DNA from 2 places in the Lactococcus sp. S47 genome. Region 2 is predicted to be linked to the other one. Evidence: predicted binding sites of a transcription regulator. Region 2 holds the regulator's gene; the other holds the start of a gene.
The links. The regulator CtsR, encoded in region 2, represses protease genes until heat stress. The targets are predictions, from matches to a motif close to TTGGTCAAAAAAGGTCAAANA.
Positions count from the first base shown of each region.

Region 1 (15,509 bases), on a different contig from region 2:
CAACAATGACATCTTGATTTTGAACAAGTAGTCCTCCAAGAACCCCTGTTACAAGCGCTTCTTTTTCTGAGGCTTCTTTTTTAGAAAAATCAACGGTTAAAAGTCGAATATTTTTCTTTTTACTTAAAATTTCCAAGGCTTCTTTGCTATAAGAAGGTGCGATAATAATTTCAAGGAAAATCTTACTCATTTTTTGCGCAGTTGCCAAAGTTACTTCTCGATTTAAAACGATAATTCCACCGAAAATTGAAACTGGGTCTGCTTCATAGGCATAATCCCAAGCTTTTTCGATATCCGTTGCTGTTCCAATCCCACATGGATTCATATGTTTGAGGGCTACAACTGTTGGTTCTTCAAAATCTCTTGCAATTTGTAAAGCAGCATCTGCATCACGAACATTGTTATAGCTTAGTTCTTTACCATGAATTTGCTTACTTTGGGCAATTGAATAAGTCGTAGGTATTCCTGACTCATAAAAATCTGCATTTTGTTGCGGATTTTCACCATAACGCATTCCTTGTTTAAGGTCGTAAGTCAAGGTTAATTTTTCTGGTTTTACATTTTCTACCGGAAATTCTTCTGTCAAATATTGTGCAATTAAAGCATCATAACTTGCAGTGTGGCGAAATACTTTTGCTGCAAGTTGCTGACGAAAACTTAAACTTGTTTCGCCTTTTACTGACAGCTCTGTCAGTACTTTTTCATAATCATTTGGGTCACAAACGACTGTGACTGACGCATGGTTTTTAGCTGCTGAACGCAACATTGAAGGACCACCAATATCAATCTTCTCAATCATTTCTGCTTGACTGCCCCCAGCAAGCAAAGTTTCTTTGAAAGGATATAAGTTTACAACAACCAAATCAATTGGAGAAATATGATGTTCTGTCATTGATTTCATGTGACTTTTCAAGTCTCTACGTCCAAGAAGGGCTCCATGAATTAGTGGATGCAATGTTTTAAGGCGCCCATCCATCATTTCTGGAAATCCTGTTACTTCATCAATTGCAATATTCGGAATTTCTTCTTGGTCCAGAACGGCTTTCGTTCCACCCGTTGAGATAATTTCCCAACCTAATTCTCGAATTTCCTTAGCAAATTTTACAATACCTTCTTTGTCTGAAACACTGATAAGTGCACGTTTTGACATGATTTCCTCCAAGTTTTCTGCTGACAATTCTGTCAGTAATATTTTTTCTTATAAAAGAACTGACAGAACTGTCAGTAAATATTTATCATGTCTTTATTTTACATTTATCGTTTGGAAATAAAAAGCACCAGTTTTAAAACTGGGCTTTTTTTATTATAATTGTTCGGAAATTACTTTTAGTCTTTAATTAAAAACTCTTCATTGAAAATTCCAATATATGGCAACTGACGGTAACGTTCCGCATAATCAATTCCATAGCCCACAATAAAGGCATCTGGTACTTCAAAGCCAACATAATCAGCGTCAATATCAACTTTACGACCACTTGGTTTATCTAATAAGGAGATAATTTTTACTGAATGTGCTTGACGTCCTGTCAGCAATTTTTTAAGATAGAGCAGAGTATTTCCAGTGTCAATGATATCTTCAACAATCAAAATATCACGTCCATGAGCCACGGTTGATAAATCTTTCAAAATTCTAACTTCCCCAGATGATGAAATCCCATAACCATAACTGGTAACATCCATAAAATCAACTTCAGCATCAATTGATAATTCTTTAAGCAAATCAACCGTAAACATGATTGACCCTTTTAATATTCCAACAACAAGTGGATTTTTTCCTTCATAATCGCGTGAAACAACTTCCGCAAGCTCTTTGACACGTTCGGCAATTTGTTCTCTGGTAAATAAAACTTCTTTTAAATGTGGATGCATTTTTCTCTCCAATTTTTTTCACAATATGTTTCTATTTTAGACTTTTTTAGAGAGAAGAAAAAGACCAGAAGTCTGACTTTGGTCTTTTTTAGCTTACAACGTTCGGAAATAGAAAATTTTCAAAACTATAATTTTCTTAATCAACTTTAATAACTCCCAAATCCAACATCGTTTGTGCCGTTTGAATAATCGCTGCTTCACCTGAACGTAGTTTCCAGCCTAAAAGTTTAACTGATTTTTCATTTGAACAAGCTGTGTTTTGCCCCAAAAATGTAGCTGGCATCGCCAAACTTTTATCAAATCGAGCTAAAATTTTGACTAAAAAATCGGGAATTACCTGAGTAGATACTTTTTTAGCTTTTGTACCAAATTCCTTTTTCAAAAACTCAGCTTGCTTTTTGTAAGTAATATTTTGGCCTGAAGTTGCAATGAAACGCTGACCAATCGCTTCATTTTTTTCAAGAGCTAGCAAATGTAAATCAGCAACATCACGAACGTCAACATAATCAAATGCTAAATTTAAAAGTCTGGGCATTTTACCTTCAAACATATTTTTTATAGCCGCACTAGAATGTGAAAAATCATTTCCAAGAATTGGACCCATAACAGCTGTAGGTAAAACCGATGCTCCTTCAATACCATAAGCTTCTGCAAGTTTCCAAAACTCCATTTCCGCCATCGTTTTAGAACGTTGATAGGCATTAATTGGAGCGTCAAGATTTGTCCAATCTTTCTCTGTGAAGATTTCTGGATGATCCTTATGCCCCGCTAAAACTGCTCCCGATGCTGAGGTCAAAACCACTCGTTTAACTCCTGCTTTCTTGGCTGCTTTCATCACAAACTTCACTCCATCTACAGCCATTTTCACCATTAAATCATCAGCGTCAGGACGTTGCAAAGGTGTTGGTGAAGCCACATGAATCACAGAATCAATACCAGTCATGGCTTGACTCCATCCTTCTTCTTTTGTCAAATCAGTTTGGACAAAATCTAAATCTGTAAAATCTGAAATTCCGCCTTGTGCCATCATTTTTTTCACTTCTTCTTGTCGAGACATCGTCCGCAATGTCGCCCGTACTCGATAGCCTTTTTTCAATAAAGCAATCATGATAAACATAGCAATATATCCAGAACCACCTGTTACAAGAATTGTTTTTTTATTTGTATTTGTCATTTAATTTTTTCCTCTATTTTTCTTAATTCACATCTGTTACACTTGAAACTTATGTAAAATTATTGTACGATAGAAGTGTAAAAAATACAAGCCTTTGAAAAGCTTGTGTGACACAATCAGGAGAAGTGTAATGGCAGCGACAAACTATTCCCAAACTATCAAAAACGATACAAAAGATTTTATTACTACAGCAATTTTGCAACTATTAGGAATTCAAAAAACATTTGAAAAACCGAAAAATCTTGCTCAACTCACCGTTTCAAACGTTTGTAAGAGAGCCGGAGTTAGCAGAATGGCTTTTTATCGTAACTTTGAGTCCATTGACCAGGTCATTTATCAATACTATCAGCCTCAAATTTCTCAAAGTTTTGAAATCATTCGTCAGAATGTTTCTGCCAGTTCAAAAATTGAAAACCAATTAAAATTCTTTGAAGAATTTAAAGATGACCTCTTCCTTTCTGAAAGTCAAGGTTACGAACCAATTATTCGTCAGATTTATATTGAAGAAATTGAGAAATTTTATGAAAAGACAAATGACGAATATTTCATTACTTTTGTCGCAAATGGAGTTTATGCTCTTTGGCGTAAATGGTTAATGAACGGTCAAGATAAGTCAATTGAAGAAATACATGAACTCATTAGAAAAATTGTTACAATTTAAGTAAAAATAAAAAGACACTTGCACGTGTCTTTTTAATATAAATTTATTTTTTAAGCAATTTCCTGTCCTAAATGAATCACCTCATCCAAATAACTTTGAGTTTCATCATATAGATGGTGTGTAATCATAATCACCGTCAAATCAGGATTTTCTAAAATATTTTTTTCTACAGCTAGAGCTGTTTTTTTGTCAACACTCGCCGTACTTTCATCCATCACTAAAATTGGCTTACTGCCCATTAATTCTCTAGCAACAGATAATCTTTCTTGCTGACCTCCTGATAAATTTTTATCATAAACCGTATCAAGTTTATTAAATACAAAGTCATCAGCACAAGCAATTCTAATCGACTTATCAAAGATATCTGGCGAAATTTTACGCCCTAAAGTCAAATTTTCTTCTACTGTTTCCTTAAAAAGATAGGGAAATTGCATAATCACACTCATAACATGAGGCAAAGATTTTCGATTAATTCCTTTATAATCTTTCCCGTCTAATAAAATTTCTCCTTCATAGTCTTGCTTATTCCCAACCAACAAATTAATCAAGGTTGATTTTCCACTTCCACTATCGCCAATAATCGCGTATTTTTTTCCTTTTTCAATGACAATTTCTGGATACTCAATTTTTTGCCCATCAGGAAATGCAACTGCCAGATTTTTTAATTCTAATTTACTTTCAAAAGCTGTCACTTCTTCTCCGTCAGTAACTTTTGATTCGTCAGTAATTTTTCCATATTTCTCTAGCAGCTTTCCAGTTGCATTGAGCAATATTAAACTATTTGCTACACTTTTTGAGTAATTAGTTACTGTTCCTGACAAATTTCCGACACTCATGACAACACCAATGCCAATTTGCCCATTCATGATAAGAAAACCAGCAACAGCTAAAATCAAAAACTGCCCTAACATACTTGTCCCTAATAAAGAATACTGCATCCAAGCACGAGTAAAAATTAATTTCACATTCGCCGTAGCTAATTGATTAAATTTCCCCATGGTTCGCTCTTGCATAAGACCCAATTGTTTATTATGATAAAGCACTTCATAACCACGCAAGTAATCCGTAGATGTCGCTAAGGCATCATTTGCAAGCTCCGACACTTGTTCCGTATCTCGTTCCACTGATTGTTTAAACATTTTTGGAAAATAGAACAAAAGTGCTCCAACCAAAAGGGTTGTCAAAAGCAATACCCAGTGGAAAAAGATAATAGCAATTCCTGAGAATAGCATCGCAACAATTCCCGTATAAACAAAATAAATCTGGTGGAAACCATTATCATAAAGTAGTTTTGTATCATTATTTAACCACGAATTATAATCTTCCTTACTATTTTTTTCAAAATCAGAATAAGAAATTTCCGTCAGAGGCTCAATGATATCCCGGCGTACGGCATTAAGCTGTTTTTGTATGGCAATTTCTTTCCAAACATCACGCGCTCCTTGAACAAAACTATCGACCATCCAAAGGATAATATCAATAGCTAACCATAAGAAAAATTGATTCATCTCTTTTGCAATCAAAGAATTGAGCACATTTGCTAAAAAGACCGAACTCAAGACCGCAAGAGCAATATCAATCGTGATAAGTAAGAAAACCATAAAATTTTCAAATTTGAATTCTTTAAGATACTTTACCATTTTTCCTTCTCTTATTTTACTTAAGATTATGTTACCACTACATTTTAGCATTTAAATTTCAAAAGTAAATAGCGCTTACAAAAGTATTTTAGATGTTTTATTTTCTTAAAAGAACTGAAAATTTTCTCTTATTTTTATTAAGCTAAAACGTAAGAAAAAAACTTCATCATTGCTGATGAAGTATAATTTGGCGAACGACTTCTGGATAGAGCTTGTGCTCTGCTTCATGAACAGAACGCTCATAGACTTCTAAATCTTCGTGATAAGCGAGCGAGATTTGAGCAATCAATTCCCCAGTATCAACACCCTCATCAACATAATGAATACTGATTCCCAACCCCTTTTTTGCCTCATGTGATTCTTCAATCGCATGAGGTGAACCGGCAAAATCCGGAAGATAAGAAGGGTGAACATTAATTATCTTTCCTTTATATTTTGATAACACCGTCGCACCAATAATTTTCATGTAGCCCGCCAAGAGAATTAAATCAATTTCTTGATCTTTTAAAATTTCCACCAAGGCCTTTTCATAATCCACTTTTGAAGAAAATTCTTTTAACTCCAAACTTGCCTTTGCCACCCCTAATCGCTCAGCACGTTCAAGTACATAAGCATCATGATGGTCTGAAAAAACAAATTTCACTTGGTCTGGAAATTGTTCAGCTAGTATTTGAAAGTTTGAGCCATTTCCTGATGCAAATACTGCAATTTTCATGCTATCCCCTATTCTCAATGAAAAAAATTTATTTTTTAATCACTACTGCTGAATCTTGTCTTTTGACCATTTTACCAATTTCAAATGCATTCAACTCTTTTTTGAGAGTTTCGGCATTTTCAGGAGCAACAGCGATTACCATTCCAATTCCCATATTGAAAATTTCATACATTTCTTCATGTTTGATATCCCCATATTTTTCAAGAGCTTTGAAAATTGGTAAAATATTCCAAGAACCTTCAACAATTTCAGCTGACAAGCTATTTCCGAACATTCTTGGTAAATTCTCATGGAATCCTCCGCCTGTAATATGAGCAATCCCTTTTATTTTATTTTGTTTAATCAAGGGTAAAAGCTCTTTGACATAGATTTTTGTCGGAGTTAAAAGAGTATCAATCAAAGATTGGTCAAGTTCAGGCAACGATTCATTCAAATCAAAGTCAGAAAAAACTTTCCGAACCAAAGAGTATCCGTTAGAATGAATCCCAGATGAGGCAAGACCAAGCAAAACATCGCCCGCTTCCACATCTTTTTCGCCATCAATTAATTGTGATTTTTCAGCCACACCCACAGCAAAACCAGCTAAATCGTAATCATCTTCATCATACATTCCGGGCATTTCAGCTGTTTCTCCACCAATCAGCGCTGCTCCTGCTTGCAAGCAACCTTCGGCCACTCCAGCCACAACTTGCTCCAATTTTTCAGGAATATTTTTCCCTGTGGCAATATAATCCAAAAAATACAGTGGTTCAGCCCCAGCAGCAATAATATCATTGACGCACATGGCTACGCAATCAATCCCAATCGTGTCATGTTTGTCTGCTTGAATGGCTAACATCAATTTAGTTCCCACACCATCTGTCCCCGAAATCAATACAGGCTCTTTCACATCAAGCACAGATAAATCAAAACTTCCACCAAAACCACCCAGTGCCCCAAGCACACCCAAACGTTCGGTTTTAGCCACATGCTTCTTAATACGAGAAACCACCTCATATCCTGCTTCTACATCTACCCCAGATTTTGCATACGCATTCTCAGACACTGTCATTCTCCATTTTCTGATATATTTTATTCTACTTCCATGTTAAATGATTTTCAAACATAAAAAAAGTTCCAGCGGGTAGTACTGAAACTTTTCGATTGAATCGTTCGGAAATAACAAATCATTTCAACTGTAATTGTCTATCAAATATAAAAAACCGCCAGCATCAGCTAACGGTTTTTTTCTATTTATTCAGCAATCGTTTGAATATCAAAGTCAATCTTGTTATCTACAAGCGTTACAATAACTTTTGATTTTGGTGGAATTTTTCCGCCGATAATCAGCTTAGCTAATGGATTTTCGATGACTTTTGTCAAATAACGTTTGAGTGGACGTGCACCATAAGATGGTTCATAAGCATTTTCGGCAATCCAAACTTTTACTTCTTCACTCAACTCAAGTTGAACATCCATTTCTTCAAGACGATGTGAAAGTTGGCTAGTCATTTTAACGATAATATTCTTAATATCCTCAAGTGCCAATGGTTTGAAAAGAATGGTATCATCAATTCGATTTAGAAATTCTGGTTTGAAATGTGCCCGAAGTTGAGCCATCACGTTTTCAGTTGTTTCTTCCGAAATTTCACCATTTTCTCCAACATTATCAAGCAAATATTGAGAACCGACATTTGAAGTCATAATCAACACTGTGTTCTTAAAGTCAACGAGAACACCTTTAGAGTCAGTCAAACGGCCGTCATCCAAAACTTGCAACAAGATATTGAAGACATCTGGATGTGCTTTTTCGATTTCATCAAGCAAGATGATTGTATAAGGATTACGACGAACGGCTTCAGTCAATTGGCCTCCTTCATCGTAACCGACATATCCTGGAGGTGCTCCAACTAAACGAGAGACAGAGTGTTTTTCCATATATTCACTCATGTCAATCCGAACCATATGTTCTTCTGAATCAAAGAGATTTTCAGCCAAAGCTTTCGCGAGCTCGGTCTTACCTACCCCAGTTGGACCGAGGAAGAGGAATGAGCCAAGTGGACGGTTAGGGTCTTGAATTCCTGCACGCGCACGAATAATGGCATCAGATACGGCTTCAACAGCTTCATCTTGTCCAACGACCCTTTGATGCAGTGTTTCTGGTAAGTGAAGCAATTTTTCACGTTCACCTTCAACCAATTTGGTAATTGGAATACCTGTCATGCGTCCAACAACTTCAGCGATTTGTTCTTCAGTGACTGATTCTTGAACTAAGGATAAATCATCTGATTTTGCTTTTTCTTCAATAGCTTTGAGTTCTTTTTCAATTTCAGGAATTTTACCATAACGAAGGGCTGCTGCTTTTTCTAAGTTTCCTTCATTTTGAGCTTCTTCCAATTCGTGGCGAGCATGTTCTAATTCATTTCGTTTTTCAGAAATATTGCCCACTTCTTTTTTCTCAGCTTCCCATTGAGCTTTGAGTTGATTATTTTCTTCTCGAAGTTCAGCAATTTCACCACGTATAATTTCAAGACGTTTCTTAGAAGCATCATCTCGTTCTTTTTTGAGGGCCGCTTCTTCAATTTCTAATTGCATCAAGCGACGATTAGCTTGGTCAAGTTCAGTTGGGAGTGAATTCATTTCTACACGAATTGTTGCACTGGCTTCATCAACCAAGTCAATGGCTTTATCTGGTAAAAATCGGTCAGTAATATAACGATTTGAAAGGGTTGCTGCTGCGACTAAAGCATTATCATGAATTGTCACTCCATGGTGAATTTCAAAACGTTCTTTTAGACCACGCAAGATTGAAATTGTATCTTCAACAGTAGGTTCAGTAACCAATACCTTTTGGAAACGACGTTCAAGTGCTTTATCTGTTTCCATGTATTTACGATATTCATCCAAGGTAGTTGCCCCAATCAAATGGAGTTCACCACGTGCAAGCATTGGTTTTAAAAGGTTCCCAGCGTCCATTGAACCTTCTGTTTTACCTGCACCAACAATCGTATGAAGTTCATCAATAAAGAGGATAATTTGTCCATCTGATTTTTTCACTTCATTAAGGACTGCTTTCAAACGTTCTTCAAATTCACCACGATATTTCGCTCCTGCAATCAGGGCACCCATATCAAGTGAAAAGATTGTTTTATCTTTCAGATTTTCAGGAACGTCTTTTCTGACAATCCTTTGTGCCAATCCTTCAACAATGGCTGTTTTACCAACCCCAGGTTCACCAATAAGAACGGGGTTATTTTTTGTTTTACGAGAAAGCACTCGAATGACATCACGAATTTCTTCATCACGTCCAATGACAGGATCTTGTTTACCTGATTTAACTTGAGCAACGAGATCTACCCCATATTTTTCAAGTGCTTTGTATGTTTCTTCTGCATTTTGACTGGTCACTTTATCACCTCCGCGTAATTTTTCAATTGCAGCTTGCGCTTTTGCTTTTGTTAGTCCATGGCTAACCAAATAACTGGTCAATGGATTTTGTTTTAATTCAAAGAGGGCAAGGAGAATAATCTCAGTTGAAAGGTATTCATCGCCCATTTTTTGCGCAATTTTGTCTGCTTCAGTAAATATTTGGAACAAATCTGGACTTAGGTTTTGACCATAAGTAATATTTGAACCTTCTACTGAATTAATTTTGTCAATTTCTTTTTCAATTAAATTTGTAAAGTCATCTAGGTCAATCCCTAAATCTTTATAAAAGTTCGCCCCAAAACTATTAGGTTGAACAAAAATTCGCCATAAATGTGGAACTTCAATCACTTGGTGATGACGAACTTGCGCAATTTGTTGCGCTGAACCAAGTGCTTCTTGCATCGTTGTTGTCATTTTTTCGATGTCCATAAAAACACCTCATTTCGATTTCATAGTTAGTAGTGATTATTATCTTTTTCTCACTACATTCTAATTATAATACTTTGGTCAGTAATGGTCAAACTTTTTGATTCGTTATTTATAAAAAATTATTTACACTTTTTAAATGAATTATTTGTGTACTAATCATAGTGAAGCTGTCTTTTTAATACACTTTGCCTTATAATGGATTTAGATGTCAAAATAAAAAAGATAGGAGAAAAATGACCCAACAACTAAATTCTATGGGAAAGTCTGCCCTCTTAATATTAAGTAATACAATTATTGTCCTTCCATTCATGATTTTTATTCAAATTGCAAAAGGAACCTCGCTTCTTGCCCTCCTTCCTTTTTTGCTCTTTTATACTTTCAGAATGACTGGCGTATTCTTTATAAGGGGAATAAAAACAAGAATCAACAGCTATAGTCTTTTAAAAATTTCATTGTATGCCGGTTTACTTGGTTGCTTGTTAGGATTTATGGGTTCTTTCTACTTTCCTTTCTATACTTTATCCGGAATTCTTTTAGGAGTGAGTGCAGCTTGGTTGCCGATGTCAAACACTTCGGTAAATTATTATCTAAAAAATACTAACCAGCTTATCAAAGGAAAAACCTTAGTTAGCTTACTTTTGTTTTTAGCACTTGGCTTTTCTTTTGTCTTATCCCCTTCTCTAAAATATCCCCTGTTCTTTGTCTTCTATGGAATAGTTTATCTTCTCTCCTTCCAATTAGTTGGAAATTTGGACAATTACAAAGTTGATCCAAATGATTTAGAAAAAGCTTCATATAAATATCTTATTTTATTTGCTTTATTTTTTGTTTGCCTCTTTCTATTACGTTCAAGTCGATTACTTGCCAATAGTTTAGAATTTGATTATTTCATTTTCGGATTTTTCTTTTTGGTCACCCTCTACATTGTCGCTACGAATTTTTTCAAAAATAAAATTCAAAGAAATATCCCTCGTAAATTATCATATTTGACAGCTATTAATGGGGCAGTGGGAAATTATTTATTTCTTTTTTGTTCTTTGTATGTCGCTGGTTTTTATGGTCATCAGCATTTATTTTTACAGTTTTATCTTCCTTATGTTTTAGGAATTGTCTTTGCCTCTAAGGTCAAAAATTTACTTGGAAATAATGTCAAAACCTACTCTTTAATCGGCATTTTTCTAGGTTTACTTTTGATTGTTTTTAGTCCTCTATTTGCTCTAGGTTTATTCCTTACTAGCTTATTCAAAGGAAGTTTAAATTCAAGCTTAACTCAAGACTATGAAAGTACTGTTAATATCGTTGAAGATAAACGGATCTGGGTAAAATATACCATTCAAAATATCGGAAGTATTCTTCACCAATTTTTGTTAATGCTTTTAGGTTCACTCATCATCATGAAAAATGGCTTATCTATCAAGACCTTGTTCGTCATTACTTCAACTCCTATTCCTACAGCTCGAAGTATTGAACTAATGAAATCATGGAATCTTATTGCTACGTCATTGATAATCTTAATTATCATCGCCTATCTTATTTATCCAAAAATAGTTCCACTTCTTAAAAAATCAAAGTAAATTAGAAAAACTCATGTCTAAACATGAGTTTTTTATTTAATACGAGAGGTCAGTGAACTTTCTTTTCCTTCGATAATTTTATGAATCTCTTTAGCAAATTGACTTCGTTTAATTGGACGATAACTTTTTAAGAAAGAAAAAAACGGAATTTTTATGAGTGGTTCCACTAGGCGTGCTGGAAAATAACTGCTTTTTCGTGAAGCATCATAGACAATTCCTGGAAAAACAGAAACAAATCTTGATTTCAAACGTTTTTGACCATAAGCCTCCACTTCTTTTTTAGCTCTCATATAGTCATTCATAAAAAAAGGACCATCATTTGCCGAAATAAAAAGACATTGATTTTCTGAGTTAACTATTGTATCAATAATTATTTTTGCTGGTTGAATACTATTTTTTTCATAAGTTGTTCCCTTTGATTTACTTGGAAATAGAATTCCTACCGCATCAATCACCCAATCTGATTTTTGTAAAAGTTCTTGCCAATCACCGGTTTCATTTAGATTAGCGGAATGATAGAGGACTGGCTCAACTAGATTATCTTTAGATTTACCATTTCTTGATAAACTGTGTAATTCATAATCCACAACTTGAGCAAGCTCTTTGAAAATACCTTGGCCAACTAGTCCTGTTCCTCCAACTATTGTAATAATCATTTGCTCACCTCACTTGCTTTTATTTCTTATCCTAACATATTAAAAGGAGTAATTTAAAATAATCGCTTTAGAATTTAGCTAAAAAAACTAGAGTGAGTACTCTAGTTTTTCATTTCACGCTATTTTCCGCTAACGATTCCAAATAGTCAGCTTCATAATCATAAAGCGGCGTTGGATATTCGCCATCAAAATATGACAAGCAAAGTTTATCATGACCAATCGCCTCGACAAGTCCTGTCTGGCTGAGATAGGTCAGACTATCTGCTCCGATAGCTTCTCTGATTTCATCAGTCGTGTGTGTAGCTGCGATGAGTTCGTCACGATCTTGAATATCAATGCCATAAAAACATGGATATTTGAGAGCGGGACTGGCGATTGCCACATGAACTTCAGCGGCGCCTGCGTCTTTGAGGAGTTTGACAATGCGACGGCTGGTTGTCCCACGCACAATACTATCATCCACCATAATGACACGTTTGCCTTCTACAACACCTCGAACAGCACTCAATTTCATGCGAACGCCTTGTTCACGAAGTTCTTGAGTCGGTTGAATAAATGTTCTTGCCACATACTGATTTTTAATCAGGCCCATTTCGTAAGGCAAGCCAGATTCTTCAGCATAGCCTGAAGCAGCACTGAGTGATGAATTAGGCACACCGATGACAATATCAGCATCAATTTGGGCTTCTTGGGCTAAAATTTTTCCTGAACGTTTTCTGGCAGTATGAACATTAACTCCAGCGATATTGCTGTCAGGACGGGCAAAATAGATGTATTCCATTGAACAAATGGTCATGTTGGTGCTGTCAGTAAATTGGTCCACATGAATGCCGTCATCATTAATTTCAATGATTTCACCGGGTTGAACATCTTGAATCCAAGTGGCACCAACGACATCAAAAGCACAGGTTTCTGAGGCCACAACGAGCGCACCATTGCTCATTTTTCCGATTGAGAGTGGTCGAAATCCATTAGGGTCAAGGGCTGCGACAATTGAGTTTTCAGTCATAATGAGATAGGCAAAGCCACCTTTGACCGTATTGAGCGCTTCTTTGACTCTGCCCATAAATTCTGGATGATGACTACGGCGAATCAAGTGCATGAGAATTTCTGTGTCTGAATTACTAGAAAAGATTGCCCCTGATTTTTCAAGTTCACAGCGCAATGATTGGGCGTTGGTTAAATTTCCATTGTGGGCAAGTCCAAGTGCTCCGTCATGAAATTCAAACTGGAAAGGCTGAATATTATTGATATTTGCTGAACCAGCCGTGGCATAACGGACGTGTCCAATGGCTGACGAGCCTGTCAGCTCTTCCAAATCTTTTTCGTCACGGAAAACTTCTGTGACCAGACCCAGACCACGATGACGATTGAGTTTCCCATTATTATTGACCAAAATCCCTGCGCCTTCTTGCCCGCGATGTTGGAGAGCATGAAGTCCAAAATAGGTCAGGCGAGCAGCATCAGGATGTCCCCAAACACCGAAAAGTCCACATTCTTCATTTAATGTCTTCGCTTCAAAGTGCGACCACTCTTGCTCAGTAAATGTTGCGCTTGTCATTTCATCAGACATGGGAGGGCTCCTTCATAAATGCTGACAGCTTCGTCAGTAGAAATAGAAAGTTCATTCATTTCCAAAATTCCGCTGTCAGTAACTTTTCCGATTATTTCGCCACTGACCGAACGTTCTGTCAGTAATTTTTCAAAAGCAACTTGATTTTCTGGTGAAATTGAGAGTACAAAGCGACCTTGCGTTTCTGAGAATAATTGGGCATTGGTTAAGTCAACTTTCACATCAACGCCTAAGCCATTTGCAAAAGCAGATTCAGCTAGAGCAATCGCCAATCCTCCTTCTGCCAAGTCATGTGCTGAGCTGACCAATCCGTCAGTAATTGCTTTTAAAACAAAGTCTTGATTGGATTTTTCAGTTTCTAAATCAAAATCAATTCTTCCAGAAATTTCGCCTGTCAGCATTTTTTGAAGTTCAGAACCTGAAAAATCATCAAAGGTTTGACCGACTAGTACAATCAAATCACCCGCTTTTTTAAATTCTTGAGTCGTAATATTTTTTACATTCTCAATCAAACCAACCATTCCAATCATCGGCGTAGGTAAAATAGCTGAACCGTTTGTTTCATTGTAAAGACTAACATTTCCTGAAATAACCGGTGTATCAAGAGCCAAACAAGAACGTGAAATTCCGTCAGCCGCCGTTGTTAATTCCCAAAATTGTTCTGGTTTTTCCGGATTTCCAAAGTTCAAACAGTCAGTAATCGCAAGCGGTTTTCCACCAGAGGCCACGATATTACGAGCCGCTTCAGCAACTGCGATTGCTCCTCCTTTTTCTGGATCAAGATAGAGGTAGCGAGCGTTACAGTCCGTTGTCATCGCAAGTGCTTTGTTAGTTCCACGCACTCGTAAAACTGCGCTATCTGAGCCTGGTGCAACAACAGTGTTGGTCATCACGCGCGAATCATAAGTTTCATAAATTGATTTCTTGCTAGCAATTGTCGGTTGAGCTAAAAGTTTTTTGAAAATTTCACTGACCGCGCTGTCTGTAATTTCTGGAAGATATTTTTCGCTGTCAGTAAATTTTTGAATTCGCTCAGGAACTTTTGCCTCACGGTAATAAGTTGGAGCATCTTCCGCCAATGAATCAACTGGAACATGAGCCACCATTTCCCCTTTATGATAAAGCGTATAAAAGCCATCATCAGTCACTTGCCCAATATTCACAGCATCAAGGTCGTATTTTTTAAATAAATCAATAATTTCTTGTTCATGTCCTTTTTTGACACAAAGCACCATACGTTCTTGTGACTCAGACAACATCATCTCATAAGGAATCATTTCTGTTTCACGCTGAGGCACATTATCCAAGTTAAGACGCAGACCTGACCCAGCTTTTGAAGCCATTTCTGATGTAGATGAAACCAATCCAGCTGCTCCCATATCTTGAATTCCGACTAAAATATCGCCATGATTTTGAATGACTTCAATACAAGCTTCAAGCAATAATTTTTCCATAAATGGGTCACCGACTTGAACCGCTGAACGTTGTGTTTCTGAACCAGAACCAAATTCTTTAGAAGCAAAAGACGCCCCATGAATGCCGTCACGTCCTGTTTTCGCTCCGACATAAAAAATAGAATTCCCTACACCTTTAGCTTGTCCTTTTTGTATGTGTTTATGTTCAATCAAACCCACACACATGACATTCACCAAAGGGTTTCCAGCGTAAGATTCATCAAAGGCTACTTCGCCACCAACCGTCGGAATTCCAATACAGTTTCCATATCCCGCAATCCCGGCTGTCACTTGGTCCACAATATGACGCGTTTTTCCATTGTCAATTGGCCCAAAACGTAAACTATCCAAAATTG
Region 1 covers NZ_JACVUB010000003.1:165,157-180,665, reverse strand. The annotation lists gene purH (bifunctional phosphoribosylaminoimidazolecarboxamide formyltransferase/IMP cyclohydrolase) at 1-1,150, opposite strand, end outside; gene hpt (hypoxanthine phosphoribosyltransferase) at 1,327-1,869, opposite strand; gene IAE52_RS04685 (NAD-dependent epimerase/dehydratase family protein) at 2,006-3,043, opposite strand; gene IAE52_RS04680 (TetR/AcrR family transcriptional regulator) at 3,174-3,704, shown strand; gene IAE52_RS04675 (ABC transporter ATP-binding protein) at 3,755-5,344, opposite strand; gene purN (phosphoribosylglycinamide formyltransferase) at 5,511-6,059, opposite strand; gene purM (phosphoribosylformylglycinamidine cyclo-ligase) at 6,088-7,110, opposite strand; gene clpB (ATP-dependent chaperone ClpB) at 7,293-9,896, opposite strand; gene IAE52_RS04655 (hypothetical protein) at 10,130-11,470, shown strand; gene IAE52_RS04650 (NAD-dependent epimerase/dehydratase family protein) at 11,503-12,126, opposite strand; gene purF (amidophosphoribosyltransferase) at 12,236-13,699, opposite strand; gene purL (phosphoribosylformylglycinamidine synthase subunit PurL) at 13,684-15,509, opposite strand, start outside.
Region 1: a site for CtsR is predicted at 9,971-9,991, ahead of clpB (ATP-dependent chaperone ClpB). Genes of this name have one in related genera too.

Region 2 (15,509 bases):
CCCGATGCAATGCCTTTTGAAATTAGTCTTACAAACTGGTTGCTCTATGCTTTAATTCTCATCATCGTATCAATTATTGGGTCACTTTTTTCAATCATTACTATCCGTAAAATTGACCCAACGAAAGCAATTGGAGGTTAAAAATGAAAACAATTCTTAAAATGGAAAATGTAAAAAAATCTTTTGGTAGTGGTCATAATGAGATTCAGGCACTCAAAGGAATTGATTTAGCAGTCAATCAAGGAGAATTTGTTTCAATTATTGGTCCCTCCGGTTCAGGCAAAAGTACATTTCTCACAATTGCAGGTGGTTTACAAAGTCCAACTTCTGGGAACATTTCAATCAATGGCTTAGATTTTACACCATTGTCAGAAAAAAAACGTTCTAAACTTAGATTTAAAGAAATAGGTTTCATCCTCCAAAGTTCTAATTTGATTCCTTATTTGACTATTGAAGAACAATTTCTCCTTATTGATAAAATCAATCACGAAAAACTAACTTCTAAAAAAGGGATTGAACTTCTTAAATCACTTGATATTTTAGACTTAAAAGATAAACATCCTAGTGATCTTTCTGGTGGTGAAAGACAAAGGGCAGCTATTGCTCGTGCTCTCTTTAATGAACCAAATTTAATTTTGGCCGATGAACCAACAGCAAGTTTAGACACTGAGCATGCTTATCAGGTTGTTGAATTATTAAGACAAGAAGCTCATTTGAAGAATAAAGCAACAATCATGGTCACTCATGACCAAAGAATGATTAAAAATAGTGACAGTGTTTATAAGATTGAAGATGGACTCTTATCAAAAATCTAAATAAAATAAAAACTACTAGCTTACTAGTAGTTTTTTCATAGAATATTTTTTATAAAAAATAATCCTTCTCTAAATAAAGAGAAGGATTATATCTAAATCATTCGTTGGTAAACCTTATTTTTTAAGGTTGTAGAATGCTTTAAGACCTTTGTATTGAGCCACTTCAGCCAATTGGTCTTCGATACGAAGCAATTGGTTGTATTTAGCCATACGGTCTGTACGTGAAAGTGAACCAGTTTTGATTTGACCAGCGTTAGTTGCAACAGCGATATCTGAGATTGTTGAATCTTCAGTTTCACCAGAACGGTGAGAAACGATTGCTGTGAAACCAGCTTCTTTAGCCATTTCAATAGCTTCGAAAGTTTCTGTCAAAGTACCGATTTGGTTAACTTTGATCAAGATAGCGTTTGAAGCATTTTCACGGATACCACGTTCAAGGTATTTAGTGTTTGTAACGAAGAAGTCGTCACCAACGAGTTGAACTTTTTTACCAAGACGTTCAGTAAGGATTTTCCATCCATCCCAGTCGTTTTCGTCCATACCATCTTCAATAGTGATGATTGGGTATTTAGAAACGAGTTCTTCAAGGTAGTCAACTTGTTCAGAAGCTGAAAGTTTTTTACCGCCTTCACCTTCGAATTTAGTGTAGTCGTAAACACCGTTTTCGTAGAATTCTGATGATGCACAGTCGAAACCGATCATAACGCCATCTTCACCAGCTTTGTAACCAGCTGCTTCGATTGCTTTAAGGATAGTTTCTACACCGTCTTCAGTTCCGTCGAATTTAGGAGCGAATCCACCTTCGTCACCGACAGCTGTTTCAAGTCCACGAGCTTTAAGAATTTTCTTAAGAGCGTGGAAGATTTCAGCACCCCAACGAAGCGCTTCTTTGAATGTAGGTGCACCAACTGGTACGATCATGAATTCTTGGAAAGCGATTGGAGCGTCTGAGTGAGAACCACCATTGATGATGTTCATCATTGGAGTTGGCAATACTTTAGCGTTGAATCCGCCAAGGTAGTTGTAAAGTGGAACACCAAGTTCATCAGCAGCAGCACGAGCAGCAGCGATAGAAACACCAAGGATAGCGTTAGCTCCCAATTTACCTTTGTTTTCAGTACCGTCAAGAGCGATCATTGCACGGTCAATAGCTTGTTGGTCAGTAACTTCATAACCGATGATAGCTTCAGCGATGATGTTGTTTACGTTGTCAACAGCTTTTTGAGTACCAAGTCCGTTGTAGCGAGATTTGTCGCCATCACGAAGTTCAACCGCTTCATGTTCACCAGTAGAAGCACCTGAAGGTACCATACCGCGACCGAATGCACCGTCTTCAGTGTAAACTTCAACTTCAAGTGTTGGGTTACCGCGTGAGTCAAGGACTTCGCGAGCATAAATATCAGTAATAATTGACATTTTAGTCTCCTTATTATTTTTAAGTGCGTCTGCACTCTTAATACATCTTTGATTTTACTATTTTTTGAAAGATTTTTCAAGTGAAAATCTTCGCAAAGCTAAACTTCAAAAGGTTTTGCGCTTACATTTTGATTTTTTATCTGAACATTAATAAAAAAGGATAGAAAAATCTATCCTTATTTTTTTATTCTGTTTCAATTAAACCATAACGACCATCTGTACGACGGTAAACGACATGGGTTCCGTTACTATCAGCATCTGTAAAGACGTAGAAATCATGTCCCAACATATCCATCTGAAGCACTGCTTCTTCGGCATCCATTGGTTTTAAAGCAACATGTTTAGTACGTACAATATCTACGTGATCCTCAGCAACTTCATCGGCTTTTTCTAATGGTGCAAACTCATCGCCAAAAGCTTGTCCTGTTGGGACAGCATTGCGTGGTTTACGGTTCATACGTGTCTTATATTTACGAATTTGACGTTCGAGTTTTTCTTCAACAAAATCAATTGAAGAATACATATCTTGTGAAGTATCTTCTGCACGTAAAGTGACATTTTTAGCTGGAAGAGTTACTTCAACTTTAGCTCGTTTTTCGCTGTAAACTTTAAGATTAACATAGGCTGTTACTTCATGACCATCGTTGAAATATTTATCAAGTTTTCCGATTTTATCTTCAACATAAGCGCGGATTGCATCAGTCACTTCGACGTTTTCGCCACGGATATTAAATTTGATCATAAGAGTACCTCTTCAACAGTTCTTTTTGTTTCAATGAAGCCCTTAAACTTTTGGAATTTTCAGGACTTCTGAATCTTTTCGAACTGTCCTTTCCTTTATTTCTAATTTAATTATAACATGAAACAGCTTTCATCTCAAACAATTTGAGCGATTTTAATTTTTTTATTAGATGCCCCAATTGAAACATGATTACCTGCTTTGATTTCACCAGAGAGCAATTGTTCACTTAAAAGGTCTTCAACTTCTTTTTGAAGAGCCTTGCGGAGCGGACGTGCACCATATTCTGGGTCAAAACCTACCTCAGCAATTAGTTTCACCGCTGACGGTGTGAGTTTCACATGAATATCTTGTTCTGCCAGACGTTTAATCAAAGATTTACTCATAATTTTAACAATTTGTTCAATCTCTTGACTTTCCAATGAGTGGAAAACAATATTTTCATCAATTCGATTAAGAAACTCAGGACGATAATGACGTTTAAGCTCTTCTAATATTCTTGATTTCATGGCTGAATAATCAGCTGTGATATTTTTAGCGCCAAAACCAACTGTCTTATCATCACGAAGAGCAGTCGCTCCCAAGTTTGAAGTCATGATAATAATTGTATTTCTGAAATCAACTTTACGACCTTTAGTATCAGTCACAAAGCCATCATCTAGAATTTGCAACATGATGTTGAAAACGTCAGGATGAGCTTTTTCGACTTCATCTAAAAGAACAACAGAATAAGGTTTATTACGAACGCGTTCTGTCAATTGACCACCCTCATCATAACCTACATACCCTGGAGGAGCTCCAATCAAGCGTGAAGTCGAATGTTTTTCCATGAATTCACTCATGTCAACACGAATCATATTATCTTCACTACCAAACACACTGTCAGCCAGTGCTTTAGCAAGTTCGGTTTTACCAACCCCTGTTGGTCCAAGGAACATGAAAGAACCCATTGGACGACGGCTGTCAGCAACACCGGAACGTGCCCGACGAATGGCTCTTGAAACGGCAGAAATAGCTTCTTCTTGTCCAACAACTCGTTTATGTAATTCTTTTTCAAGATTGATTAAACGATCACTTTCAGACTTAGTCATTTGTGTGATTGGAACACCTGTCAGTGTTGAGGCAACAGCAACAACAGCTTGGTCAGTAACTTCTTGACGTTTATCTTCTTTTACTGAGAATTTATAAATCTTGTCAGCAATTTTTTCAACTGCTTTTTCTTTTGTACGAGACGCTTTAATATCAAGTTTAATGACAGCTTCTGATAATTCTTCTTGAGCTTCCGCTAATTCTTTTTCTAAATCAAGACGTTTTGTTTGTTGATTTTTGACAGAAATTTTCACTGCTGCTGCAGCTTCATCAAGTAAATCAATGGCTTTGTCAGGCAATTTTCGGCTAGTCATATAACGAACACTGAGCATTACAGCACTTTTAATGGCTTGGTCAGTAAATTTCACTTGATGATAGTCTTCAAATTTTTCACGTAAGCCTTGTAAAATAGCAATCGCTTCATCTGGACTTGGCTCATCAACATTTATTCTCGCCAAACGGCGTTCTAAAGCTTCATCTTTTTCAATATATTTTTGATATTCATGATAGGTTGTTGCTCCGACCATTTGAAAATCACCACGAGCAAGCGCTGGTTTCAAAATATTTGCGGCATCATTGACAGAATCCATACCGCCACCAGCACCGATGATTGTGTGTAATTCATCAATGAAAATAATGACATCTGGATCACTGCTAACTTCTTCAACAATAGCTGTCAAACGATCCTCAAATTCACCTCTAAATTTTGTCCCAGCAACAACAGTCGCCATATTCAAGGCCATAATTCGACTATTCATCAAACCAATTGGAACTTGACCATTGACAATTCTTTGGGCCAAACCTTCAATAATTGCTGATTTCCCAACACCGGGCTCTCCAACTAAGACAGGATTATTTTTTGTTCTGCGGCTGAGAATATGAATCAAACGGTCAATTTCAGCTTCTCGTCCAATCATTGGGTCAAGTTTACCCAAGCGAGCTTCTTCGGTTAAATCTGAGGATACAGAGTCTAACGTTGGCGTCGTTGAATTTTCTGCAACTCCCTTTGCCATCTTACGTTTTGACATTGGAGTCACAGCTTTTTTACTTTCTGGAACTTTGAGTCCAGTTCTTTTCTCAAGCTCTTTTCGCAAAGATACAATATTGATTTTTTGTAATTTTAGAAGTTGAAGACCAAATCCATCTTCTACTTGAAGTAGGGCATAAAGCAGGTGTTCTGTTCCAACGGCTTCTGAGTTATTATGAATTGCTAAAAAACTTGCCGCAGTCATCACTTCTTCTGCACGAGGTGAAAAACGTAAAGTTGAACGTTTGACCTTAACATGACTTGATAAATCCTCTAAATCAATCAGTAAGTCAGAAGAATCAACATTCATTCCTGCAAGAAGGCTGTAAGCAATTGAGCCTGAGGTCGTTGCCATTGCAGCTAGTAAATGAGCACTTTCAATGGTGCCATATTGATATTGGTGAGCATACTCTTCCGCTTTTTCTAAAATTCGGTCAAGCGTTGGTGTATATTTTATATTTTCAAATTTCATCGTCACGGTCCAATCTGTTTATTATACTTTTCATCATTATACCACGAGTAAAGGGACTAATGGCTCCGTCAGTAATGACTAACAAAAGTAGATTTCCCTCACGTTCTGTCAGTACTTTCTCATCAAAGAGAAGTTGAACGATATCATGGGCAGCTTTACTTGAGAGATTAGCTGGAACCTTCTGGTAAAGAGCCGTTAAGAATTCATGACGAGCAGAATATTGATACTTAACAATTTTGATGTAGCCACCGCCACCACGTTTTGATTCCACATCAAAGCCTTTTGAGGCCGTAAATCGTGTTTTTATCACATAATTAATCTGACTCGGCACGACATCAAATTGATTGGCTAAGTCCGCTCGTTTAATTTCAATGACTTGTGCTTCTTCTAAAAGCTTTCTCAGATAAGCTTCGATAATATCTGATGTATTTTTTTGACCTGCCATCGCTCCATCCTTTCTTTCATCCATTTTCTAAATAATCTTTGACTATTACTGACTATTATACCTGAAAAATATTATTTTTACCAAAAATAGCAATTTTAACTTACTGACAGACTTAAGCGTTGAAAAATAAAAAAACCGTTACTGACGGCTTTTTTACTTATTATATTCTAAAATAATTAGTCAACTTTTACAATTTTAACTGTCATTTCGCCAACTGGAAGTGGTACATTTACGATGTCTCCAATTTTTTTACCAATCAAAACTCGAGCAATTGGTGATTCATTAGAAATTTTTCCTGAAAATGGGTCAGCTTCAGCAGTACCAACAATTTGATAAGATTCTTCGTCAGTTTCGCCAACTTCAACAAAAGTTACGTTTTTACCAAGTGCTACTTCGTCTTTAGCAATTTTTGCGTTATCAACAATTTCAGCATAACGAATCATTGTTTCAACAGTTGAAATACGTCCTTCGATAAAGGCTTGTTCATCTTTAGCTGCTTCGTACTCTGAGTTTTCTGAAAGGTCACCATAGCTACGAGCAACTTTGATACGGTCAATGACTTCTGGACGTTTCACAAGTTTTAAATTTTCAAGTTCTAATTTTAATTTATCAAGCCCTTCTTGGGTCATTGGGAATGTTTTTTCCATTATATTTCTTTCCTTTTTTATAAACTTTTTTCTCTTTTAATCAAATCTAAATTAATGATAGCTTAGCTACTTATCTTATCATTCACATATTTTTGAACATTTGCATTTTGTTCAGCTAATGTTTTCGCAAAATAAACTTTTCCTGTTGTCACATCAGCAACAAAGTAGAAGTAGTCATTTTGAGCAGGATCAAGTACTGCTTTAATAGATGACAAACTTGGACTATCAACAGGGCCAGGGCCAAATCCAGTATTTGTGTACAAATTATATGGCGAATCTAGGTTGGTGTCAATATTAGCATCCTCTGAAAGACTTGTTTTTTCACCAAGTTTACCTTCGGCATAAAGAATTGACAGATTAGAACCCAAAGTCATTCCAGCATTCATACGATTATAGAAGGTTCCAGCAACGTTGCGTCGGTCATCATCATTGTTGGCTTCTTTTTCAACCAAAGCTGCTAAACTCAAAACTTCATTGACAGTCAAATTCTTTTGAGCGATTGTATCATAGTAAGGAGTGAGTTGAGTATTGGCTGCTTGAATCATATTTTCAATGACTGATTCAACTGTCGATGATTTTGTGTAATCATAAGTCGCTGGGAACAAGTAACCTTCTAACTGATATTTGATTCCTGAATCTTTTGTTGGCAAGCTTGCGAACAGTTTAGGATAAGCCTTAACCATTTTAGCGATAAAGGTTGGGTCTTGAACGGTTTTCATGAAGTCTGCTTCAGAAAATGGCGTTTTTGCATTCTTTTCATTGCTTCCACTATTAACTGTCACAGCTTTAGCAATTTGTGTTAGCGTATAGCCTTCAGGAACTAAAATTTTACCTAAAGTTGGAGCAACAGGTTTTTCTGTTCCGCCTTCTTCAAGTTTGCTAGCAATCGTAGATAAGCTCATGTTTGGTGCAAGATTATAATAGCCGCTTTTAAACTCTGAATAATTTTTAAATTTTGTATAATACTGAAAAACCATTCCATTTTTAATAATGGATTGTCTTTGCAAAATTTCACCAATTTGCTTACTACTTGAACCAGCAGGAATATTGATTGACTTAGCTGTTGCATTCTTAGAATCCAGAGGTTGAATGCCAGATTTTACAAAGTTATAGCCATACCAACCAGTTCCTCCAACAACTAAAACTAAAAGAACAACAATCACAGCAATGATTTTTCCTGCTGTTACTTTTTTCTTTTTCTTATTTTTGTTCTTATTCTTATTTTTGTTCTTATTCTTGTTTTTCTTGCTCAAAGAAGTTTTTTTAGAAGGACTATTGGTTCTTCTTGAAGGTTGATGTTTAACCATTTTTTCTGATTCTTTTTTTTCCAAAAATTGTTCTTGTTCAATTTTTTCATCTTGAACTTTTGGTTCACTTCTTGAAAATTGAGGAGGAATATCTTGGCTTTGAATTTCCTCAGAAACCACTCCATCTAAATTTTGACGCAATGAATCGCCTTCTTCTGGAAGGTTTTCATTTTCTACAAAAGGTTCTTCTTCGTTTTCATCCGCTGCTGGAAAATCAAAGACGGGAAGTTTGAAAGGTTCAAGATCAACTTTCCTTGGTTCGATTTTTCGCTCAGATTCTTCTGAGTCGCTCCTGCTGGGACGTTCGAAATCTTCAGGGTCTGGGAACTTAGTTTCTGCTTGTTTCGCTGCATTTTCTTCAAGTTGGCGAAGTATTTTTTCTTTAAAACTTCCTCGAGAAAATTCAGTTGTTTCTTTGTCCACCAAATTTTTTCTCCTTATGATTAGCTTTCGCTCAATAATAAAATTTTACTTTTCCTAATTGTAACCGTTCTTTTAATTTTTTACAAATAAAAAGAGAATATTCATAAAAGTGAGGCTGATGCCTCACTTTTTATGTGTTTTAGTCTTCATCAGTATCGTCTGAATCATCTTCATCGTCTTCTACATCGATGTCAACTTCTTCATCTACATTATCAAGTTCAACTTCCGCAAGTTCTGCGTCATAAGCAGCGACGTCATCTTTATCTTCGTCTTCTGCTTGAGTATCGTATGACATGTCTTCTTCAGTTGTTTCTTTTGCGCCTTCTTCATCTTCTGGATCGATTTCGTCTTCGATACCAAAAGCATTGACTTTTTTACGTTTTTTAGCTGGTTTTTCTTCTTCTTCGTCTTCAATTTCATCAAGAGCGATAACTTCTTCGTCAATCTCATCAATGGCGTACCATGAACGAAGTGCCCAGATATTATTTCCTAATGGAATGAAACTTCCGTCTGTATTGATTTCTGTATAAAAACGAGAAATACTAGCTTTAATTTCATCATCTGATTTTTCCAAATAATCTTGAATCGCTCTGATGATTTCAGAGAATTGCATTTCTTTGCCATTTTGCTCCAATAAAGCATGAGCAACTTCAATCATTGAAAGTTCTGAGATTTTTTGTCCTTCTAAGGCTGTAATTTTCAAGTTTTTACTCTCTCTTTTCCTAATATAAAATATAGGCTCATTTCCTAAAAAACGAACGCTATGTGGATTTTCTTTTTATAGTGTATATCAAAATTAGCTTGCTGTCAATATTTTACGCCAAAAAACCTCTGTTTACTTGCTTTTAGCTTAACTATACTCTCTTGTTTTTATCAAAAGAATACTAATAACATTTATTGGCTACCGACAGTAAAGAAATTAATAGTGCATTAGAACTTTATAATCGTAATCTCCGATTTTTTCGCGACCTTTAAGTTCATCAAGTTCGATAAGGAACGCACATCCGACAACAATTCCACCCATTTTTTCAACAAGTTCAATTGTAGCGGCAATTGTTCCACCAGTTGCAAGCAAATCATCAACAATCAAGACACGTTGTCCTGGTTTGATGCTATCTGAATGCATTGTGAGTGTGTCTGTTCCGTATTCTTTTTCGTAAGTTGCTTCAATGACTTCACGAGGTAATTTACCAGGCTTACGAACTGGGGCAAATCCTACACCAAGTGCAAAAGCAACTGGACATCCAATGATGAAACCACGTGCTTCTGGACCTACAACCATATCTATTTCTTTATCTCTTGCATACTGAACAATTTCGGTAGCAGCATAGTTATAGGCATTTCCGTCTGCCATCAAAGGGCTGATGTCGCGAAAAACTACGCCTTCTTTAGGATAGTTTTCAATTGTTGCAATATAGTCTTTTAATTCCATGTTTTTGTTACTGACAGAATTGTCAGTGCTCCTTTTTTCTAACATAAGTTCGTTATTTTTACTGACAGCTTTATTATTATGAGTATAGCTGATTTCGTCAGTAACTTTTTATAAAAACGAAATTATTTTTCTAATAAATTTTGATAAATTTCTTTGACGGGTGCTAAAGCAAAAAGTTCTTGCATTTTTACAATTTTTTCTAGTTCTTGATAAATTGTACTCTCAGAAATTTCGCGTTTATCGGCCGTCTTATTAACGGTCATTAAGCCATTGTCAATGCTGACAAATTCAAGTTCCTCAAAGATTTTTATCATCTTGACAAGCAAGAGATGAGGGATTTTCAAATAATCCGCAAGTGATTTTAATTTATAGCGAATATCAAATTCTGGAAATTGATAAATTGCTTTATAAAGTCTTGCAAATTCTTCTCGTGTTCCACTTCCTGTTAAATAATAGCTATCAGTGATTTTATTTTTAAAATAAATCATTTTAAAATCATCCGACGCTGCTTTACTGACAGCTTCTTTTAATACTGACAAACCTGCTAAATCTCCAGGTGTCTCTTCGATGACAAGCACATCTTCCATTATACCATGTTTTAGCTGATTTTGAGAAAAAATATTGGCCTCTTTTGGGATAGGAATTTGTTTACTTCTTATATCAAGAAGTTCGACACCAACTGAATCAGCATCTTCAATCATTAATTGAAGACTCGTATTTCCATTCCAACTATTACTTGAAAGTGTTGCGACTAATTTTGTTTGTGCCTGTTCGAATTCCAATTCTTCTGAACCATGTTGGAAATAAACGGCATCAATTTGTTGCTTTTCTTCCTGAATTTTTAATTTAAGATGAGCATTGTCTTTCCCCATACTTCGGCTTTGAATCACCTTATAATCTTCGATTAAAAATCGAGGCTTAGGATTATCCATGCCAAAGGGAGCCAATTTTGCTAAATTAGTGATTGTTGAGAGCGAAATATCGTCTAAGTGGCAACGGTCAGCAACTTCTAAGGCACTTTTTTTAGACATATCTAAATGATTGTCCACGATATAATCAATCATCGCCTTTTTAACTGCTTCTACGTTTTCCAGACTTAAAGTCATCCCTGCGGCTTGTTTATGACCACCAAAAGCAATAAAAAGTTCACGATGGGCATTTAATGCCTTGAAAATATCAAAATTTTCGATTGACCGAGCAGACCCACGCAAAATCCCATCTTCTTGGGCCAGCATGATTACTGGCTTATGTATGGCTTCTAGCAAGCGACCCGCAACAATTCCTAAGACACCTTTATGCCAGTCCTTATGATATAAAATCTGAACAGGTTCATCTGTCAGCATACTCAGAGCTTCATTGTGAATTTTTTCCACAATTTCTTTTCGCTCTGAATTTTTTTGGTCAATCATTTTGGCAATTTCATGCGCTTCATCTTCATCCCAACCTGTCAGCAATTCAATGGCTGGGTTTGGGTCATCGAGACGTCCCAAAGCGTTTAAACGGGGAGCAATTTGAAAACCAACTGTTTCCTCAGTGATTTTATCAAAATCAACCCCGGCATACTTCATTAATTCTTGTAGGCCGGCACGCTCTGTTTGGGCCAAAACTTTTAGACCATGAGCCACTAAAATTCGGTTTTCATCAGTCAAACTGACCATGTCAGCAATTGTACCAATTGCAACTAAATCAAGCATTTCACTGGGTGCATATTCTAAAAGAGCACAGGCAACTTTGAAGGCGACACCAACTCCTGCCAAATATTTGAAAGGATATTGACTGTCAGGATGTTCGGGGTGGACAATGGCATAAGCAGGGGGAAGTTGGTCAGGAATTGAGTGATGATCGGTAACAATTACATCCACTCCATTTTCCTGTGCCCAGGTAATTGCCTCCAAGCCAGCAACCCCATTATCTACAGTAATAATAAGATTGATATTTTCATTCTTAATATAGTACTGATAAACGTCAAGATTTGGCCCGTAACCGTCAGTAAAACGATTAGGTAAATATACTTGAACCTCAGCTCCCAATTCATCCAGAGCAGATTTCATGACAGAAGCCGCGGTCATTCCGTCAGCATCATAGTCCCCATAAATCAAGATATTTTCACCTTGCTCAATTGCTGATAAAATACGCCCTGTTGCTTTTTCCATATCATGAAGCAGAAAAGGGTCATGTAAATTTTCTAAACTTGGCTTTAAAAATTGCTCAATTTCAGCTTCTGCATGAATTCCTCTTTGATAAAGCACGCGACTTGTCAATTCATCTAATTTATGTTTTTTCGCTACTTTCAGAAAATCTTCGGAAACGGCTGTATCTGCCACTTTCCAATCATATTTTGCTTTTATCATTTTAATTCTCTTTATCTTTTTTATGCTCAATTCAATTATTTTAGCATAAATTACTCGAAAAAAATGGCTAAGTTTAGGATAATTTTTATTATATTTAAAAAAGTCCTAAACATTTCTATAATTTACTGACAGAAATTGTATTAAGCTTCTGTCAGTAATAAAATTCTATTTAAAATTAAAAAATTTGGCAGATATAAAATCAAAAAGTGAAGGAAAAATAGCTCGCAATTTGGCAACTGTGGATAAAGTCCAAGGTAAATTGATTTCTCTTTTCCTTTTTCCTAAGTTATTCACAACTTTGTCAGCAACTTTGGATGCTGAAATTGCATTTTCCCCCACTTTTTCCAGATAATCCCCATTATCCTTATGAAATTTTGTTCTAACTGGTCCTGTATTCACAGTAGTCACGATTAATTGTGGATTTTCCATGCGCAAAGCATCTGAAAATGTAATCAAAGCCGCTTTAGAAGCAGCATAGATGGTTGATTTTCCTGTTGGCAACTTCCCAGCAATTGAAGCAATATTAATCAATTGGACTTTCGGTTCTAACTGTCTGGTCAACTGGATAGGCATTAAAGTATTAATGACAAACTGCTCTGCAATTTCCCCATCAGTAAGTTCAGTGAACTCTTTAAAAATACCAAAACCAGCATTATTAATCAAAATATCCACATTAAAAGATTGCTCATTTGTCAAAAGTTCATCATTGGTCAGTAAAGTGGTATTTTCAAGTTGACCGTAGAGTTCAACTAGAGAATTACGACTGCGTGAAACCAAAATTAAATGATTACTATCTTTAGATAAAGATTTGACAATTTCTTTAGCAATATCACCAGTTGCACCTGTAATTACAATATTTCTAACCAATTTTTTCCTCGTAAAAATCCTTAACCACAAAAGTGTTGGAATGAACAGTTTGTGCCTCACGCACCAATTGTCCAACCAAAGGTCCAACATAGCGTGCACTAATATGAGTCAATAACAATCGATTAACTCCGGCTTCTTTGGCGACGTCTGCTGCTTGTTTAGTCGTTGAATGACCATGTGCTTTTGCCATTTTACTTTCATTTGCTTCATAAGTTGCCTCATGAACCAATAAGTCTGCTCCATAAGCTAAGCGTACTGCAACATTCGATTTTCTTGTATCGCCTAAAATCGTGACTATTTTACCAGCTTTATCCGCTCCGATATAATCTTTAGGATCGAAAGTTTTTCCTTCGTACTGAACAATCTCACCTTTTTTTATTTTACCAAAAAGGGGTCCGAAAGGAAGCCCAGCTTCTTTTAAAGCATTGGCATCGAGTTCACCTATTCGATTTTTTTCTACGACGCGATAACCCAAGCAGAAAATAGTATGGTCAAGCAAATCTGTATGGACTTCAAAACTATCATCTTCAAAGATTTTTCCAGCCGAATCAATTTCATGAAAATTGATACGATAAGCTAAGCGTGAACCCGAGATTCTAAGAGCGGTCAAAACAAAATCTTTAATTCCCACAGGGCCATAAAGCTCCAAATCAGTTTGTTCATCTGAACTTTGAAAACTTCTACTAGACAAAAAACCAGGCAGGCCAAAAATATGATCCCCATGTAAATGTGTAATAAAAATCTTAGTAATTTTTCGTGGCTTAATTGTCGTATTTAAAATTTGATGTTGCGTTGCTTCACCACAGTCAAAAAGCCAAATTTCATTACGCTCATCAAGCATTTTCAAGGCAATTGCCTGAGTGTTTCTTGATTTAGAAGGCTGACCAGCCCCAGTCCCTAAAAATTGGATTTCCATTGAACCTCCATCAGTTTCAACTCACCTTAAGGCAAATTAAAACTTTATTTTCTCAAAAATGAGAATTATTTTCCAAAACAAGAAAAGATTGTGAAACTTCCCCACAATCTTTTCTTCAATAAATTAGTGACCCGTGCTGGGCTCGAACCAGCGACCCTTTGATTAAAAGTCAAATGCTCTACCAACTGAGCTAACGAGTCATGCTTAAAGCGTCATTTTCACGACGAAATATATTATAACACAGACTTTCTGAAATTTCTAGTCTCAGCTGTAATTTTTTTATTTTTTTAAATTTATTATTTATTTATCTCTGATAATGGCCACACACATGTCCAATTAATCATTTTTTTTCATCATCAAAGGGCAGTAAAAAATGTGACCAATCCAAAAATTATACCTGGAAAGTTTGCCGTTGCCAAGGCTAAATCTCTAGGCTTTTTGCCAATTCCATAAGTGACCCAAAGTGTACAATTAATTGCAGCAACAAGGGGTTGAATAGGATTTCCTTTCATTCCACTAAGATTGTTAGCAATTTGCGGAAGATATGACACATACATCATTACCGACATCCCAGTCGCTACCCAACTTAAATACTTAATAAATTTCTCTTGATTCATAAAAGCCCTCCTGTAAAATGATAATATCAAAAAACTCTCGGTTTCATTCTAACTATTTTTTAAATTTAAAACCTAGTCATTTTACCTTCGAGTCAATATCTTATTATAACATATTTAGGATTCTATAAAACGCAGTCATTGGCACATGTTTAGCACAAAAACAATAAAAGCCGCTCAACCGAGCGGTTTATTTACTTAATTAAATGCGTCCGGAGGGAATCGAACCCCCATCTCAAGAACCGGAATCTTACGTGATATCCATTACACTACGGACGCGCTACAATCACTTTATTCTACCTAATTTCAAAAAAAATTGCAAGAAGGAGCTTGCTATAATAAAAAGCTATCCATCGATAGCTTTTTATTTTTACTTTATTTACCTGCTTTAATGGCTGATAAAATCTGAGTCCTTAAACTTTCTGCTCCTTCAGCTCCGCTTGGAAGGAAAATGGTTGAATTTCCACCTGCAGCAAATTGATTCAAGGTATCTAAATATTGGTTAGTTAACAAAATCGCCATAATTTGTTCTTCATCAAGCGCCACACCAAGCTTTTTGATTTCGGTAATTTGTTGAGCCAAACCGTCAACAATAGCCTTACGTTGTTCAGCAATCCCTACCCCATGCAGACGGTCTTTTTCAGCTTCTGCTTCAGCGGCAGTTACAACTTGAATTTTATTAGCATTTGCCAACATTTGGCTGGCATCTTGTTTACGTTGTGCCGCATTGATTTCATTCATAGATTGCTTAACTTCAGCATCAGGTTCTACTTTAGTAATCAATGTTTTTACGATAATATAACCGTAAGTTTGCATTTCTTCAGCAACTGTTTTTTGAACTTCAAGAGCGATTTCATCTTTTTTCTCAAAAACATCATCCAAAGTCAATTTTGGTACTGCTGAACGAAGGGCATCTTCAATATAAGCCTTAATTTGTTCACCTGGATTC
Region 2 covers NZ_JACVUB010000007.1:67,620-83,128, forward strand. The annotation lists gene IAE52_RS08415 (ABC transporter permease) at 1-141, shown strand, start outside; gene IAE52_RS08420 (ABC transporter ATP-binding protein) at 144-815, shown strand; gene eno (surface-displayed alpha-enolase) at 930-2,231, opposite strand; gene hpf (ribosome hibernation-promoting factor, HPF/YfiA family) at 2,416-2,973, opposite strand; gene IAE52_RS08435 (ATP-dependent Clp protease ATP-binding subunit) at 3,108-5,558, opposite strand; gene IAE52_RS08440 (CtsR family transcriptional regulator) at 5,548-6,003, opposite strand; gene greA (transcription elongation factor GreA) at 6,180-6,653, opposite strand; gene mltG (endolytic transglycosylase MltG) at 6,713-8,383, opposite strand; gene rpoE (DNA-directed RNA polymerase subunit delta) at 8,520-9,083, opposite strand; gene IAE52_RS08460 (adenine phosphoribosyltransferase) at 9,300-9,812, opposite strand; gene recJ (single-stranded-DNA-specific exonuclease RecJ) at 9,935-12,163, opposite strand; gene IAE52_RS08470 (SDR family oxidoreductase) at 12,329-13,030, opposite strand; gene rnz (ribonuclease Z) at 13,023-13,946, opposite strand; tRNA gene IAE52_RS08480 (tRNA-Lys) at 14,074-14,146, opposite strand; gene IAE52_RS08485 (SemiSWEET family transporter) at 14,303-14,563, opposite strand; tRNA gene IAE52_RS08490 (tRNA-Arg) at 14,768-14,839, opposite strand; gene IAE52_RS08495 (SPFH domain-containing protein) at 14,936-15,509, opposite strand, start outside.